Regions from separate parts of the Paenibacillus sp. GYB003 genome, predicted to be linked through region 3. Evidence: riboswitches for the same ligand, from Rfam matches in the RefSeq annotation. Region 3 holds a riboswitch; each other region holds the start of a gene.
The links. A riboswitch is a leader RNA that binds a small molecule or an ion and turns the genes downstream of it on or off. The one in region 3 is predicted to bind cobalamin.

Region 1 (5,065 bases), on a different contig from region 3:
CTGCAAGATTTGCGGGCACTTTGCAAGGACCAGAACATGATCGTCGTCGCGGCGATGCAAAATCTCGAAATGGCCGAACGGAACGCGTCCCGCATCTGGGGACTGGCCGGAGGCAGGCTGGTGCTCGATATTCCGGCGCGCAAATTGACGCAGCAAGAGAAACATGCGATCTTTTAACCGACACGAAGACAAAGGAGCGAACGCGAAATGGATTTGCAGCTGCAAAATAAAACGGTCGTCGTGACGGCGGGAAGCAAAGGGCTCGGCAAAGCGAGCGCCATCCAGTTCGCCCGCGAAGGCGCGAACGTCGTCATCGCCAGCCGCAATGGCGACCATCTGGCCGCGGCGAAAGCGGAAATCGAGCGGCTGACGGGTCGCGAGGCGCTGACGGCGGTCGCCGACGTAAACCGGAAGGACGACATCGCCGGACTGATCCGGGCGGCGGTCGAATGGACCGGCCGGTTGGACGTGCTCGTCACGAACGCCGGCGGTCCTCCCGGAGGAGGCTTCGATCAGTTCGACGACGACGCGTGGGAGGCGGCGTTTCAACAAAACTTGATGAGCGTCGTCCGGCTCGTTCGCGAATCGCTGCCGCATATGCGGAAGCAGGGCGGAGGACGGATCGTCAATTTGACGTCGGTATCGGTCAAGCAGCCGATTCCCGATTTGATTTTGTCCAACGTATTTCGGGCCGGCGTATACGCGCTCACGAAAAGCTTGTCCGCCGAGCTCGGCAAAGACGCGATTCTCGTCAATACGGTAGGGCCGGGTCGGATCGAGACGGACCGCATCGTGGAGCTGGACCGCCGCGCGGCCGAACAAAGGGGCGCGTCGGAGGAGCAAATCCGGATGCAGCATTTGCAGCAAATTCCGCTCGGCCGGTACGGGACGCCGGAAGAGTTCGCCAGAACGATCGTCTATCTCGGCTCGTTCGCCAATACGTACGTTACCGGACAAGCGGTGCTCGTCGACGGAGGCATGGTTCGGGCGCTGTAAGACGAACGACATCGCTCCGGAAGGAAACGCGGGGCGCTTCGCCGGTGCGGGGCGCCCTTTTCGCACGCAAATGGAATGTCGAACAGGAGGGGGACGCCGAATGTGGAGCTTGGCGCAAACGTTGGCGGCCCGGAGGCCGCTTCAATCGCTCAAGCCTGCGGCCGTCTGGAACGCGGAGCTGGATGCCGCGATCGCCGCGCAGGCGGACGAATGGGTCGGCCGGCTTGCCGTCGGAAGCAAGTCCGACGCGCTGTCTTTTATCGCGGGGCTGCATGCGTGGAACGACAGCCTGGACGCTTCCCATGATATCTCGCAAAACGTCGAGACGGAAACGGGCAGCTATTGGCACGGCATCATGCACCGGATGGAAGGCGACTATTGGAACTCGAAATATTGGATGAAACGCGTCGGCCGGCACCCGATCTTTCCGGAGCTGCACCGGGCGGCCGCCGAGCTGTTGTCGGGACCGTCGGGGCTGGCGGCGTTGGACGAAGGCCCGGGCAAGGATTTGTTGAAGGCGCTTGCGAAAGCCGACGGCTGGGATCCGTACTTGTTCGTCGATGCCGTGGAACGGCAGACGGAGCGGGAGCGGGACGAACGGACGGCTTATTGGCTGCGGAGCGTGCAGTGGCACGAGATCCGCCTGCTGCTTCGCCACTGCTACCGCGGCGCGACAGGCGAAGAACCGCCCGCGCTCGGAGCCGGAAACGTCGGCACGACGGTATTCAAGCCGATTGGGACCGATCGAGAAGAATAGGCGCGGCCGAAGCGCGCCGCCCCGAACCGTTCGGGCCATGGGCACATATAGATGGGTAAGGCGGTAAACGCCCTGACTTCGGGGAGGGTGTCCCATGCTGTTCAAACAACGGGTTGACGACGTGCTGTCGTCGCTGCGGCAGCCGTCGCTGCGGGAGCTGCACGAGGCGCTGGACGCGATCGGCGCGACGGCCGAGCTGATCGCCCCGTACGTGACCGAGCCCGACCGGCTGCCTTACGGCCGCAACGTGCTGTTCCGTTCCGATCACGTCGAGGCGATCGTCGTTCATATTCCGCCCGGGAGCGAAACGTTCGTCCACGATCACGGCCGTTCCGTCGGCTGCGCCCTGCTGCTCGAAGGCGCGATGCTCAATGCGACGTACCGGACGGGCGGCGGCGGGGAAGCGTTCCTCGTCGCGCAATGCCGGGTGCCGGAAGGCCGGCGCATCGAGGCTCCCGCCAAGCAAATTCACCGGATGAGCAACCCGGGCGTCCGGCGCGCCGTTTCGCTGCATTTGTACGCCCCGCCATTGGCGGAGACGAACACGTATAAGCCGGTCGAGGAATATGTGCTCGACTATGTCATCTGAAGGCGCCGGTTCCGGCCGATCCTCCTCTTCGCGGGGAGGTCTTTTTTTGTCGCTCTATGAAAAAAGCTGTCGGCGATTTTCATAGAGCCGAAACGCCAAGCCGTTGGGCCGTTCCCGAAATGTCTACCCCTATTCGCATAAAAATAGAGGGCCGCTTGCATTGACAAGCACAACATATTGATATAAATTATTACATACAAACTACATATTGTTGTAACGGGTGCTTTTCCGTCTAGCGGACGGATAAAGCTTAATAGGGAAGTCCGGTGCGAAGCCGGCGCGGTCCCGCCACTGTAAGGGAGTAGATTTCGTCCGATTAGGCCACTGGCTCTTATGCCGGGAAGGCGGACGCGAGTCGCCCGATTCCCGAGCCAGGAGACCTGCCCGTTATCGACACAAGCCCTACGGTCGATAGGCACGGTGTCCGTTTCGTCGTTAAGCTGCCAGCTTCGCTTTTTTAGGCTGCACGCATTCGGCGCATCCGGCCGTATCGCCGATGCGCTTTTTTCATGCGGCCGAAAAGCGTCGTGTTGGGGGCCCCGGGTAGTTGGAAAGGGGATATTGCACATCATGTTGATCGTTTACGACTCCAAAACGGGGAATGTGAAACGGTTCGTCGGCAAGCTGAACATGCCGGCCGTCCCGATCGAGAGCGAGATGACCGTCGACGAGCCGTTCGTGCTCGTCACGTATACGACCGGCTTCGGCCAAGCGCCGGAGAAGACGCTGTCGTTTCTGAAGCGCAACTATCGCAGGCTCGTCGGCGTGTCCGCCAGCGGCAACCGCAACTGGGGCGAAGGGTTCGCGCGCAGCGCCGACCGGATCGCGGCGATGTACAACGTGCCGATACTCGGCAAATTCGAGCTGGCCGGCACATCGGCCGACGTCGAACGATTCGTACGGGAGGTGAACGCGGTTGCGGCACATTGAATTGAACAATATGCTGATGCAGCGCGACGAAGAAGGATTTTTCCAACTGGACAAAGACCGTGAGGCGGTAGACGCCTTCATGGAGGAAGTGGAGCGCAAAAGCGTCCGTTTTCCCGACACGGCGCATAAAATCCGCTACATGATCGAGAACGATTTTTACGAAAACGTGCTCGAAACCTATACAATGGAACAAGTGGAATACATATACGGCATCGCCCACGGCTATCGTTTCGAGTTTCCTTCCTACATGGCCGCGTCGAAATTTTATACGGATTACGCGTTGAAAAGCGACGACCGTTCGCAGTATTTGGAGCATTTTCCGGATCGGGTCGCCATCGTCGCGCTGCATTTGGCGCGGGGCGATATGGAGTCGGCCCGCGCGCTGACGGAATCGATGATGGAGCGCAGGCTGCAGCCGGCGACCCCGACGTTTCTGAACGCCGGCAAAAGCCGCAGAGGCGAGATGGTGTCGTGCTTCCTGCTCGAGCTCGACGATTCGCTCAATTCGATCAATTACGGCATCGGCACGTGCATGCAGCTTTCGAAAATCGGCGGCGGCGTCGCCGTCAACCTGTCCAAGCTGCGCGGGCGCGGCGAGCCGATCAAAGGCGTCGAAGGCGCGGCCAAAGGCATCATGCCGGTATTGAAGCTGATGGAGGACGCGTTCTCGTACGCCGACCAGATGGGGCAGCGCAAAGGCTCGGGCGCCGGCTATTACAACATTTTCGGCTGGGACGTCATGGAGTTTCTCGACAGCAAAAAAATTAACGCCGACGAGAAGACGCGGCTCAAGACGCTGTCGATCGGCCTGATCGTGCCGGGCAAATTTTACGAGCTGGCCGAACGGAACGAACCGCTGCACGTCTTCGCGCCGTATTCCGTGTACCGCGCTTACGGCGTCCATATGGACGATTTGAACATGGACGACATGTACGACAAGCTGCTGGCCGACGACCGCGTACGCAAAAAGATCGTCATGAGCGCCCGCGACATGCTCGTCAAAATCGCCACGATCCAGCTCGAATCCGGCTATCCGTACATCATGAACCGCAGCAACGCGAACCGCGTCCATGCGCTGAAAGATATCGGCTCGATCAAAATGTCGAACCTGTGCACGGAAATTTTCCAGCTTCAGGAAACGTCGGAAATCGGCGATTACGGCGCGGCCGATACGATTCGCCGCGACATCAGCTGCAACCTCGCTTCGCTGAACATCGCGAACGTGATGGAACGGCGCAAAATCCGCGAATCGGTGCACGAGGGGATGATCGCCTTGACGGCGGTCAGCGACATGACCCATATCTCGAACGCTCCGGGCGTCGCGAAGGCGAACCGCGAGCTGCACTCGGTCGGGCTCGGCGCGATGAACCTGCACGGCTATCTCGCCAAAAACAAAATCGCCTACGATAGCGCGGAAGCGATCGAATTCGCGAGAGCGTTTTTCATGGCGATGAACTATTACTCGATCGAGAAGAGCATGGACATCGCCCGCGGGCGCGGGATCGTCTTCGACGGCTTCGAGCGTTCCGAATATGCAAAGGGAACCTACTTCGAACGGTACGAGCGCGAAGATTTCCGTCCGGCGTCGGACAAAGTCAAGGCGATGTTCGAAGGGATCGACCTTCCGTCGCCGGAAGACTGGAGCAGGCTGAAGGCGGAGGTCGCGCGTCACGGACTGTACCATGCGTACCGGCTGGCGATCGCGCCGACGCAAAGCATCTCGTATATCCAAAACGCGACGTCGAGCGTCATGCCGATCGTCGAGCAGATCGAGACGCGGACGTACGCGAATT
Region 2 (5,065 bases), on a different contig from region 3:
CGGCACGTGTACGACATCGTCGTACAAAATGTAATGCTTATCCATCATCCGGTGGGAGCCGCACATGTCGCCGTGATCGGCCGTGAAAACGACTAACGTGTCGTTAGCGGCGCCGATTTCCTCCAGCTTGCGCAGCACGAGCCCGATCGCCTCGTCGAGCTGGCTGACGATGCCGTAATAGCGGGCGACGACCGGCGCCCAATCTTTCCATTCGTAGTGCTCGACGCCCCAGTTGTACAGCTGCTGTCTCTGTATATACGGCTTCCCGGCAAACGTTTCGCGAAATCCGCTCCATTCGGGAATATCGGCCGGATCGTACATATCGGCGAATCGGCCCGACGGCCGGCACGGCAAGTGCGGCTCCGGAAAATGAAGCGCCATATGCCAGCGCTTGCCGGAGCGATGCAGCTTCTCCATCGTCTCGGAGGCCCGCTCCGCCAGCCAATGCGTGCGCGAATGCTCGACCGGAATCGGATTCGGCTCGCCGAAATATCCGTTCGTGTACGTCGCATCCGGGTACAGCCGTTTCGCGAACCGGCCGTACTCGTCCTCGGCGACGGCTTCGTCATAGCCGAATGCGGTCGGGCCGCAGGTCGGATGGACGCCCCATTTCCCCAAAAACGCGGACGCATACCCGCAGTCTCGCAGCGTTCGCGTCCAGCTGTAATCGCTCGGCTGGAGCGTTGCCACCGGCAAAGCGCCGCTGTAATTCCACAGCGCCCCGAACGTTTCGGCTCTCCGGCCGGCCAACAACGACTGTCTCGCCGGACCGCAAACCGGAATGTGCGAAAAAGCGTTCGCGAAAACGGCTCCTTCGGACGCGAGCCGATCCAAATTCGGCGTCCGGACGGGATACCGCCCGCTCGAGCCGACGCAGTCGTACCGCAGCTGGTCGGCCGTAATCAGCAATAGGTTCGGCGCGGATGTTGCGTTCATCTCTTTTCCTCCCGACATGACATTCTTGCACTTGGAACAGCATCGGACATACATGCGTCAGGCAGCAGGACTAGATCAACATAGCGACTCTATGATATAATCGCTCAAGAGATTTGAGCTTGAACGAATCGAAATGCTGCAAATGCCAGCAGGTGCCCGCCGTCCATCCAGGACGGCCGGGTTAAAAGGGAAGCCGGTGCGAATCCGGCGCGGTCCCGCCACTGTGAATCGGGGAGCCCCTCCATATGCCACTGTTCCGTACGGAACGGGAAGGCGAGGAGCTCGTCACGACCCGAGAGCCAGGAAACCTGCCTGCTGCGCTCCAGCCACGTAGGTCCTTCGCGGAAAAGGATCGGCTAAATCGGGAACTTGGACCGTTTATCGGCATCGCTTTCTGCCGTCCGGCTCGGGCTCCGCCGTGCGTTTCGCGCGCGACGAACGCCCTGCCGCCGGCTGCGACCGCCGGCTCATTCCTTGATTTGCTGCCTCCGTCCTGACAAGGATGGAGGCTTTTTCGTCGTGCGGAGAGGACGAATTTCATCGCTTCAAGCTTTCAGCTCCAATCCGAATCCGAAGGGGAAGAATGACCGACATGAACAAATTGGCTCAACTCACGCTCGTACTACTGCTCAGCCTATCGCTCGCCGCTTGCGGGGGAGCCGGGGGCGACCGAAACGCCGCCGCGGGAGGAACGCCCGCCGGGTCCGACAAACAGACGGAAACCGGCGCAGCCGCCCAATCGACGAAATATCCGCTGACGGTAAAAGATACGACCGGCACCGAAATGACGATTGCGAAGGCGCCGCAGCGCATCGTTTCGACGTCGACCGCCGAGACGGAAATTTTGTTCGCGCTCGGGCTCGGCGATCGCGTCGTGGCCGTCTCCGACTTCGACAATTACCCGGAGGAGGCGAAAAGCAAGCCGAAGGTCGGCGGCGTATCCGCGCCGAACGTCGAAGCGATTTTGGCGGCGAACGCCGACTTGGTGATCACCGGCATTTCGATCAAGGACGACGCGCTTGGCAAGCTCCGCTCCTTGAACCTGCCTCTGTACAAGTTCGAGCCGAAATCGGTCGACGATATTTTGAACACCGTCAAGACGATCGGGCTGCTGACGGACAAGCAGAAGGAAGCCGAAGCGCTCGCCGAAACGATGAAAAAAGAAATCGACCGGGTGAAAGCGGCGGTCGGCGGCCTGAAGCCGGAGCAAAAGAAAAAGGTGTATATCGAATTTTCCCCCGGCTGGACCGTCGGCAAAGGCGAATTCATGGACGAGCTCATTACGCTGGCCGGCGGCGTCAACATCGCTTCCGATACGAAAGGGTTCAACAAAATCAACGAAGAAAAAATGATCCAGGACAATCCGGCCGTCATTTTCTATACGACGGGGGCGAAAGACAAAGCGGGCCAAACGCTCGACCAAATCATTAAACAACGGAACGGCTGGGACAAAATCGAGGCGATCGCCGCGAACCGTCTCATCGCCGTCGACCAAGATACGCTGTCGCGTCCGGGGCCGCGCATTACGCAAGGGCTGCTCAGCATAGCCAAAGGCATTTACCCCGATCTGTTCAAAAATTGACCGGGAAGGAGCGGCATCGCGATGAGAATCGTCTCCCTTTGCCCGAGCAATACGGAGCTGCTCGGCTTCATGGGCTTCGCCCCGAGCCTCGTCGGGGTCGACAATTATTCCGATTGGCCGGCGTCCGTCGCCGGATTGCCGAGGCTCGGCTCGGATATGAAAATCGACATGGACGCCGTCGAGGCGCTTCGTCCTGACCTGGTCGTCGCTTCGCTGACCGTTCCCGGCATGGAAGCGAACATCGCGGGGCTCAACGAGCGCGGCGTTCCGTACATCACGCTCAGCCCGAAAAAGCTCGCCGACATCGCCGCCAATATGACGATCGTGGGCGAGGCGCTCGGCGCGGAATCCGCCGCCGAGCGGGCGCGAAGCCGGTTCGAGGCGATGCTGGAACGTTACGCCGCGCTAAGCCTCGAATGCGCGAGCAAGCCTTCGCTGTACTGGGAATGGTGGCCGAAGCCGGTATTTACGCCGGGCGGCGGCAACTGGCTGACCGAAATCAGCGCGCTTGCCGGAGCCGCGAACGCATTTGCGGACGACGATCGGGCCAGCGTCAAAACCGACTGGGACGAAGTGGTCCGCCGCGATCCCGACTACATGTTGCTCGCTTGGGTCGGCGTACGGGAACGGCTCGTCAAGCCGGAAACGGTGGCGAAGCGGGACGGCGCGGACAAGCTGCGGGCGCTGGCCGGCGGACGCGTGCACGTCATGGAGGAGTCGCTCTATTGCAGACCGTCGCCGCTTCTCGTCGCCGGCTTGCACAAGCTGGGACGTCTTCTTCACCCGGACGTCTACCCCGCCTACGACGAAGACGAAATGAGCCGCTGGCTAAGCGGCAGCTAAGCAGCCAGGCAGCCAGGCACCAGCCAGGCAGCCGGAAGACGAAGGCGATCCGGCGGATCGCCTTCGTTTCGTGCCGGCACGTCCGCGGTCGGGCGGGTCCGCTCGCTCGAACGCGACCCGGGTTCTTCTACGCGCGGGGCTCCCTGCGTTCGAGACTTTGGCGGTACCGGCTCGGCGAACAGCCGACCTGGCGGACGAACAGCCTGTTGAAGAAGGACGGGTCGTCGTAGCCGACGAGCGCCGCGACGGTAATCACCTTCTCGTCCGATTCGGACAAAAGCCGCTTCGCCCGCGCGATGCGAATGTCGTGCAGCACGTCGATCATGCTCCGGCCGAACTCCTGCTTGACCAGGCGGTTCAGCTGGCGGATGCCGACGTTGAACAGCCCGGCGAGCGACTCGAGCGTAATTTTTTTGTCGTAATTTCGTTCCAAATAGCCGTAAATGCGCCTTGCCGTAATCTCCCGCTCCATCCGCCGCGGCGACGATGCCGTGCCGCCGCCCTGCATCAACGCGTAATAGCGCGACAGCAGCACGAGCAGCTCGATCAGCTGCAGCCGAATGATCGTCATATGGCCCGGAGCGCGGCTGCCGATTTCGCGAATCATGCTGTCCAGCAGGCCGAGGACGTGCACCGCGTCCTGGCCGTGCAGCGTCAAATGACGATTGAAGCGGACGTCCGGCTGCATAAACGGATGGACGTAAAAATAGTCCATGGACGCCGAAATTTGCAGTTCTTTCAAAAGCGCGTCGGGAATGAAGGACGGCATGAACAGACAGTTGACGATTTCCATCCGCTCTCCGTCCCTCACCGAGTAGGCGTGCATTTCGCCCGGATTGATGATGTACACGTCTCCGGAGCCGACCTCGTACTCCGTCCCTTCGAAGATGTGCACGCCCGCGCCGTGCACGACGTAGACGAGCTCGACGAACTCGTGTCCGTGCTCGTCGAGCTCGCCTTGTATTTGTCTCGTAATCCAAAACGGAAATTCGTCCTTCATCAGTCCGCTGCTTCGAATCACTCGCTGCATCCGCATCGCTCCCCGCCTGCGCGAATCGGCACCGGGTCGCTCCGGCGTCGGGCGGCCCGGCCTCCCGGCTTGTTCCGGGCAAATCAATGCTTGCCGACCAGCTTGTCGAACCGCTCGCGGCGGGGATCCAGGCGCCATTCGTCCCAGGTCGTTCCCGCCGACGCCAATATTTGCTCGATCCGCCTCCGAAACGGCAGCCCGGCCTCCTCCAGCTGGCGCGTCATCGGATCCCGACGTCCCGCCAGCTTGGCCGCTACCCACTCGTCCAGCAGCCGCTCGAACCGGTTCGCCAGCTCCGGCTGCCGGGCGGCCAGGTTGACCGTCTCGTGCGGATCGGCCAGCAAATCGTACAGCTCCCTCTCCGGCCGGATGAACGGGCCCGAATCGTACGTGCGAATGAATTTGTAGCGGTCCGTCCGTATTCCGCGGGCCGCCTGCCAAGCGCATTCGCTCAAGTAGACAAGCTCGTGCGTTCCGCCGGCTTTTCCTTCGATCGCCGGCCATAAGCTTTTGCCGTCGATACCTTCCGGATCCGGAAGCCTTGCGGCGTCGATCCCCGGCGGACGTTCCCGGCGGACCGCTTCGAGCAGCGTAGGCAGCAAGTCGACCTGCTGCACGAAGCCCGGAACGCGCCGCCCTTCCGGGATGCGGCCGGGCCAGCGCATCAGGATCGG
Region 3 (5,065 bases):
CATTTCGCCTTCATATGCTCCGCCAAATGGATGCGGATAATGCTTTTGTCCGACCGCCAGCTTTCGATCTGCGTCACTTCGTCCTCGTCCAATACGTTTTGGAACAGCATCCCGTCCGCCTCCGGCCAATCTTGCAAAGAAAGCAGGTTCAGCCACGGCAGCGTCTCGACGACGACGTTGACGCCGAACTCCCGGTACCGCCGCTGCAGCCATAGCGCGTCCTTCACATGCTTCTCGCCGGTCAGCAGCCTGAACGGCTCGCCGTTGTAGCCGGCTTGCCGGAGCAGCTCCGCGCCGAGCTCGGGGTCCGAGACGAAATCGTCGCCCGCCTCATCCGGGTCGGCGATAAAGCTTTTGGCCGGCATCGTCCGGTCGCCTCCGAGCTCCGCGATCATCCGCCGCCGGTCGGTCAAATGGTGCAGCGCATGACGGAAGGCGAAACTGCGCTGGGGGCCGTCGCGATTCATGTTGAACGTCATCAGACTGCACCCCGATACGATCGTCTCCTGCTGCGCCCAGCTCGGATGTTTGGCCGGCGATTCGTGGCCGAAGACGATTCGATCGAGCCGCGGCTCCCGGATCGTTTCGCAATCCGGCGGAACGACGATCATTTCGACCCGGTCCAAATGCGCCCTTCCTTGAAAATAGGGCAGAAACGCCTCCAGCACCAGGCGGCTCGGCTGGTTGATCGTCACCATGAACGCCCCCGTCCCGACCGGCTCCCGTCCGAACCGGTCCCCCTTCTCCTCGCAGACGTCCCGCGGCACGATCGACGCCGTCGCGTTGCTGACGAACCGGAGAAACAAATAGTTCGGCGCCCGAAGCCGAATGCGAAGCGTCGTCCGGTTGACGGCGACGATCCGTTCGATATCGCGGAACAAAGGGCTGGGGCCGCGCAAACGCCCGAACGTAAACGCGGCGTCGTCCGCGGTCATTTCCCGCCCGTGATGAAACTGCACCCCTTTGCGCAAATAAAACGTCCACGTCATGTTCGCCTCGTCGGCTTCCCAATGATGGGCGAGGCCGGGGACGAACGTTTCCGCCACGCGGTCGTACCGGACGAGCGTGTCGAACACTTGATTGATAATATGCATATCGAGCGCCGAAAACGTCACGATCGGATCGAGCGAGTAGATCGCCCAATGGACGGGGAAGCGCAAAACTTCCACCGCCTCCCGTTCGGATCCTTCCGCTTTGTAGCCGAAATATTCGGACAGCCAATCGCCGAATCGTTCCTTCGCGGACGTATCGTCCCCGTACCGGCGAATGAGCTCCAGCGCGCCCGGAACGTCGCCGCGCTGCGCCACATGCTTCGCGTTGTCGATCAGCATCCGCGCGCGGTCGACCCGGAACGTCAGCGCCGACCGGTTGCCGCGCCCCCGCCCGGGCGTCCACGAGATCCAGCCGCACTCGCACATTTTGCGAATGACGAGCTTGGCGTTTCGCTCGCTGCAGTACAGCTTGCCTGCGACGTCCCGGAGCGTTACCCCGATCGGCTCGTTGTCGGGCGCTTCGGGGTAGGCGCGGCGCAGCAGCAAATATTGTTGGGAAGCGTAAAGCAACGGCGCTCACCTCGCTGTTTGAATGAAAAAAAGGGGAAATGAAGTACATCGATTATACCCTTTTTTGCCTCTTTTGACGACCGTACAATGGCGGTAAAGGAAGCGTAAGAGGAGTGAGGGTCCTATGCATCATCGCAAACCGGAAATGATCTACGAATTCGAGCGGGAGCGGCTGGCGAACGTCGGTCGGGACGATTGGAACGACGGCCCGGGCGGGGAGACGGAAAGCGCCGCCGCGGGTCGCGGACGGAAGCGGGGCGTCGTCGGAGCGGCGGCCTTGGCTTGCATTTTCGCGGGGACGGTCATGGTCGCCCTGAGCTTGTTCGGCCGGTAGCAGCGGCGGCCGCGTCGAAAGGGGAACCGCGCCGCTGCAATACCTATTGCCAGCGGCCCGGATTTGGCCTATAATCGATCCGTAAGCCAGATGCCCGTCCGCATGGTTTGTACGCCATTTATAATAGGCCAACAGGTGCCCGAACGACGCCGTCGATCGGGTTAAAAGGGAAGTCGGTGCGAATCCGACACGGTCCCGCCACTGTGAAATAGGAGCTTTCTCACGATGCCACTGTCCGCCGAGCGGACGGGAAGGCGAGGAAGCGGCGCCCGCTTGATTGCGGCCGGCGCGCCTATGAGTCAGGAGACCTGCCTGCTTGGTAAGCCCCAAGGAATCCTTCGAGGAAAAGGAGCCGGCTTATTCGGGAACGTTGTCTGCTTCTCGCCGTTCGGCGGTTGCCCGTATTCGCTGTGAACGCCCCTGTCCTTCCGAGGACGGGGGCTTTTTGCTTGCGAAGGCGCGGGAACCGGAACAGGCGTTCAATGGGTTCAGGTACGGGTTCGGTTCGGGTTCAGGTTCAGGGGAGATTCGGGGTACAAGGATCGGGGCAAAAAAAGGAGAGATCGAGATGAAGAAGCTTGGCGTGCTGTCGCTTGCCATCGCGCTCGCGCTGACGGCAGCGGCGTGCGGATCGACCAAAACCGAGGGAGTCAAGGAGCCCGCGCAGGCGTCGCCCGGCGGAACGGCCAAAGCCGGCGGCGGCGCGGAAACGGGGAAGAAAACGGTATATCCGCTTACGGTCAAAGACAGCTCGGGCAAAGAATTTACGTTCGCCAAAGCGCCGGAGCGCATCGTTTCTCTGTCGCCGACGGAGACGGAGGTGCTGTTCGCGCTCGGACTCGGCGACAAAATCGTCGGCGTGTCCAATCTGGACGATTACCCGGAAGAGGCGAAAAGCAAGCCGAAAATGGGCAACCTGCAGGGCAACCCGGAAGCGATCATCGCGGCGAATCCGGACATCGTGTTCGCGGGTCTGTCGCTGAACAAAAATTCGGTGGCGAAGCTGAACGAGCTGAAGCTGAATTTGTTCCAAACGAATCCGAAGACGATCGACGAGGCGATGGAGCGCATTTTGCTGTTCGGCCGCATTACGGACAAGCAGGAGCAAGCCGAGAAAGTCGTCGCGCAAATGCAAAAGGAGAAGCAGCAGGTCGTCGACGCGCTCAAAGGGCTGAAGCCCGAGCAGAAGAAAAAAGTGTACATCGAATTTTCGCCCGGCTGGACCGTCGGCAAAGGCGAATTTTTGGACGATATGATCACGCTTGCCGGCGGGGTGAACGTGGCGTCGGATTTGCAGGGCTGGAAGCAAATCAGCGAAGAAAAAGTGATTCAGCAAAATCCCGACGTCATCTTTTTCGCGAAAGCCGTCCCGGATCTGGAGAAGACGATTCGCGGCCGCAGCGGGTGGGATAAAATCGCCGCGATTCAGGCGAACAAGGTGATCGCGCTCGACGACAATTTGCTGTCGCGGCCCGGCCCGAGAATTACGAAAGCGTTGGCCGATATGGCCAAAGGGCTTTATCCGGATTTGGTGAAGCAATGAAACGAACGTTATTCGGCTGGGGAGTAGCAGGCTTGCTGCTCCTTCTTGTTTCCGTCGTCGTCAGCTTGTCGCTCGGCTCGGCGCACATTCCGATTCCGCAAGTATGGGGCATCCTGGTCAAGCAGCTGCCTTTCGTCGGAGACACGGTGCAGGCGACGTGGCCCGCTTCGTCGGAGCAAATCATTATGAAGGTCCGGCTTCCGCGCATCGTGCTCGGGGTGCTGATCGGCGGGGCGCTATCCGTATCCGGCGCCGGCTTCCAGGGCGTGCTGCGCAATCCGCTGGCCGATCCGTATACGCTCGGCGTCGCCTCGGGGGCGTCGGTCGGCGCGGCGTTCCTGATCATGTTCGGGCTTCACTACGCGATATTCGGCATGTGGTCGATTCCGATCGTCGCGTTCGGCACCGGCATGGCCACGCTGTGGGTCGTATTCCGGCTGGCCGGCGTCCAGGGCAAGTTTCGCACGGAAACGGTCATTTTGTCCGGCGTCGTCGTTTCTTCCTTTTTAAGCGCGATCGTGTCGTTTATGGTCGCTTTGAATTCGGACCGGATCGTCAACGAAATTTTGTTTTGGCTGATGGGCAGCTTGTCGCTGCGGGGCTGGCCGTATACGACGGTCGTTTTGCCGTATCTCGCGGTCGGCGCGGCCATTTTGATCGCGTACGGGCGTCCGTTGAACTTGTTCACGCTCGGCGAACGGCATGCGGCGCATTTGGGGGTGCGGGTCGAGCGGACGAAATGGGTCGTCCTGCTCGTCTCGACGGTGTTGACCGCGGCCGCCGTTTCGGTATGCGGCGTCATCGGTTTCGTCGGGCTCATTACGCCGCATTTGGTCCGGCTCATGGTCGGCCCGGATTACCGGCTGATCATTCCGCTATCGCTGCTGTTCGGGGGCATTTACGTGCTGTGGGCCGATACGCTCGCCCGCATGGTGCTCAGCCCGACGGAAATTCCGCTCGGCGTCGTCACCGCGTTTTTGGGCGCGCCGTTTTTCGCCTATTTGCTGTCCAGGCAAAAGAAAATGCTGAAAGGTTGATCGTATGATCGAAGTAAGCGGATTGTCGAAATCGTTCGACGGCAAAAGCGTGCTTCACGACATTTCGTTTTCCGTGAACGAAGGCGAAACGCTGGGGATTATCGGGCCGAACGGCAGCGGGAAGTCGACGCTGCTGAAGCTCGTCTCCGGCGTGGACCATCCCGACGGGGGCGACGTGCGGCTGAACGGCAAGCCGGTTCGCGCCTATTCGCGCAAAGAGCTGGCCCGCTGGCTGGCCGTGCTGCAGCAGGACGCGCTGCCTCCGGTCGGCTTTACGGTGCGCGAGGTGCTGGAGATGGGCCGGTATCCGTTCCAAAATTGGCTCGGCGACGAACCGGAGGACAGCTCCGGTTTGATCGACGGCATTTTGGAGCAGCTGCGTTTGACGCCGTTCGCGGAAAGGACGCTCGAGCATTTGAGCGGCGGGGAGCGGCAGCGCGTCGCGCTCGGCAAAGTGATGGCGCAGCAGCCCCGGCTGCTGCTGCTCGACGAGCCGACGACGTACCTCGATATCGGCTACCAGATGCAGATGATGGACACCGTCCGCCGCTGGCAGGCGGAGCAGCGGCTGACCGTCGTCGCCGTTTTG

Region 1: another riboswitch for cobalamin. It lies ahead of nrdI (class Ib ribonucleoside-diphosphate reductase assembly flavoprotein NrdI); the one in region 3 lies ahead of PV407_RS06290 (ABC transporter substrate-binding protein).
Region 2: another riboswitch for cobalamin. It lies ahead of PV407_RS11855 (ABC transporter substrate-binding protein); the one in region 3 lies ahead of PV407_RS06290 (ABC transporter substrate-binding protein).

Annotation. Positions count from the first base shown of each region.
Region 1 covers NZ_JARBDC010000001.1:10,865-15,929, reverse strand. Annotated here, with positions in the region: gene PV407_RS00090 (phosphonate ABC transporter ATP-binding protein) at 1-177, shown strand, start outside; gene PV407_RS00085 (SDR family oxidoreductase) at 208-996, shown strand; gene PV407_RS00080 (hypothetical protein) at 1,097-1,753, shown strand; gene PV407_RS00075 (cysteine dioxygenase) at 1,848-2,342, shown strand; cobalamin riboswitch at 2,545-2,744, shown strand; gene nrdI (class Ib ribonucleoside-diphosphate reductase assembly flavoprotein NrdI) at 2,913-3,272, shown strand; gene nrdE (class 1b ribonucleoside-diphosphate reductase subunit alpha) at 3,259-5,065, shown strand, end outside.
Region 2 covers NZ_JARBDC010000033.1:48,127-53,191, reverse strand. Annotated here, with positions in the region: gene PV407_RS11860 (sulfatase-like hydrolase/transferase) at 1-936, opposite strand, end outside; cobalamin riboswitch at 1,070-1,266, shown strand; gene PV407_RS11855 (ABC transporter substrate-binding protein) at 1,529-2,518, shown strand; gene PV407_RS11850 (helical backbone metal receptor) at 2,540-3,361, shown strand; gene PV407_RS11845 (AraC family transcriptional regulator) at 3,489-4,391, opposite strand; gene PV407_RS11840 (sulfatase family protein) at 4,475-5,065, opposite strand, start outside.
Region 3 covers NZ_JARBDC010000009.1:29,686-34,750, forward strand. Annotated here, with positions in the region: gene PV407_RS06280 (ABC transporter substrate-binding protein) at 1-1,562, opposite strand, end outside; gene PV407_RS06285 (hypothetical protein) at 1,687-1,896, shown strand; cobalamin riboswitch at 2,013-2,226, shown strand; gene PV407_RS06290 (ABC transporter substrate-binding protein) at 2,465-3,439, shown strand; gene PV407_RS06295 (FecCD family ABC transporter permease) at 3,436-4,476, shown strand; gene PV407_RS06300 (heme ABC transporter ATP-binding protein) at 4,481-5,065, shown strand, end outside.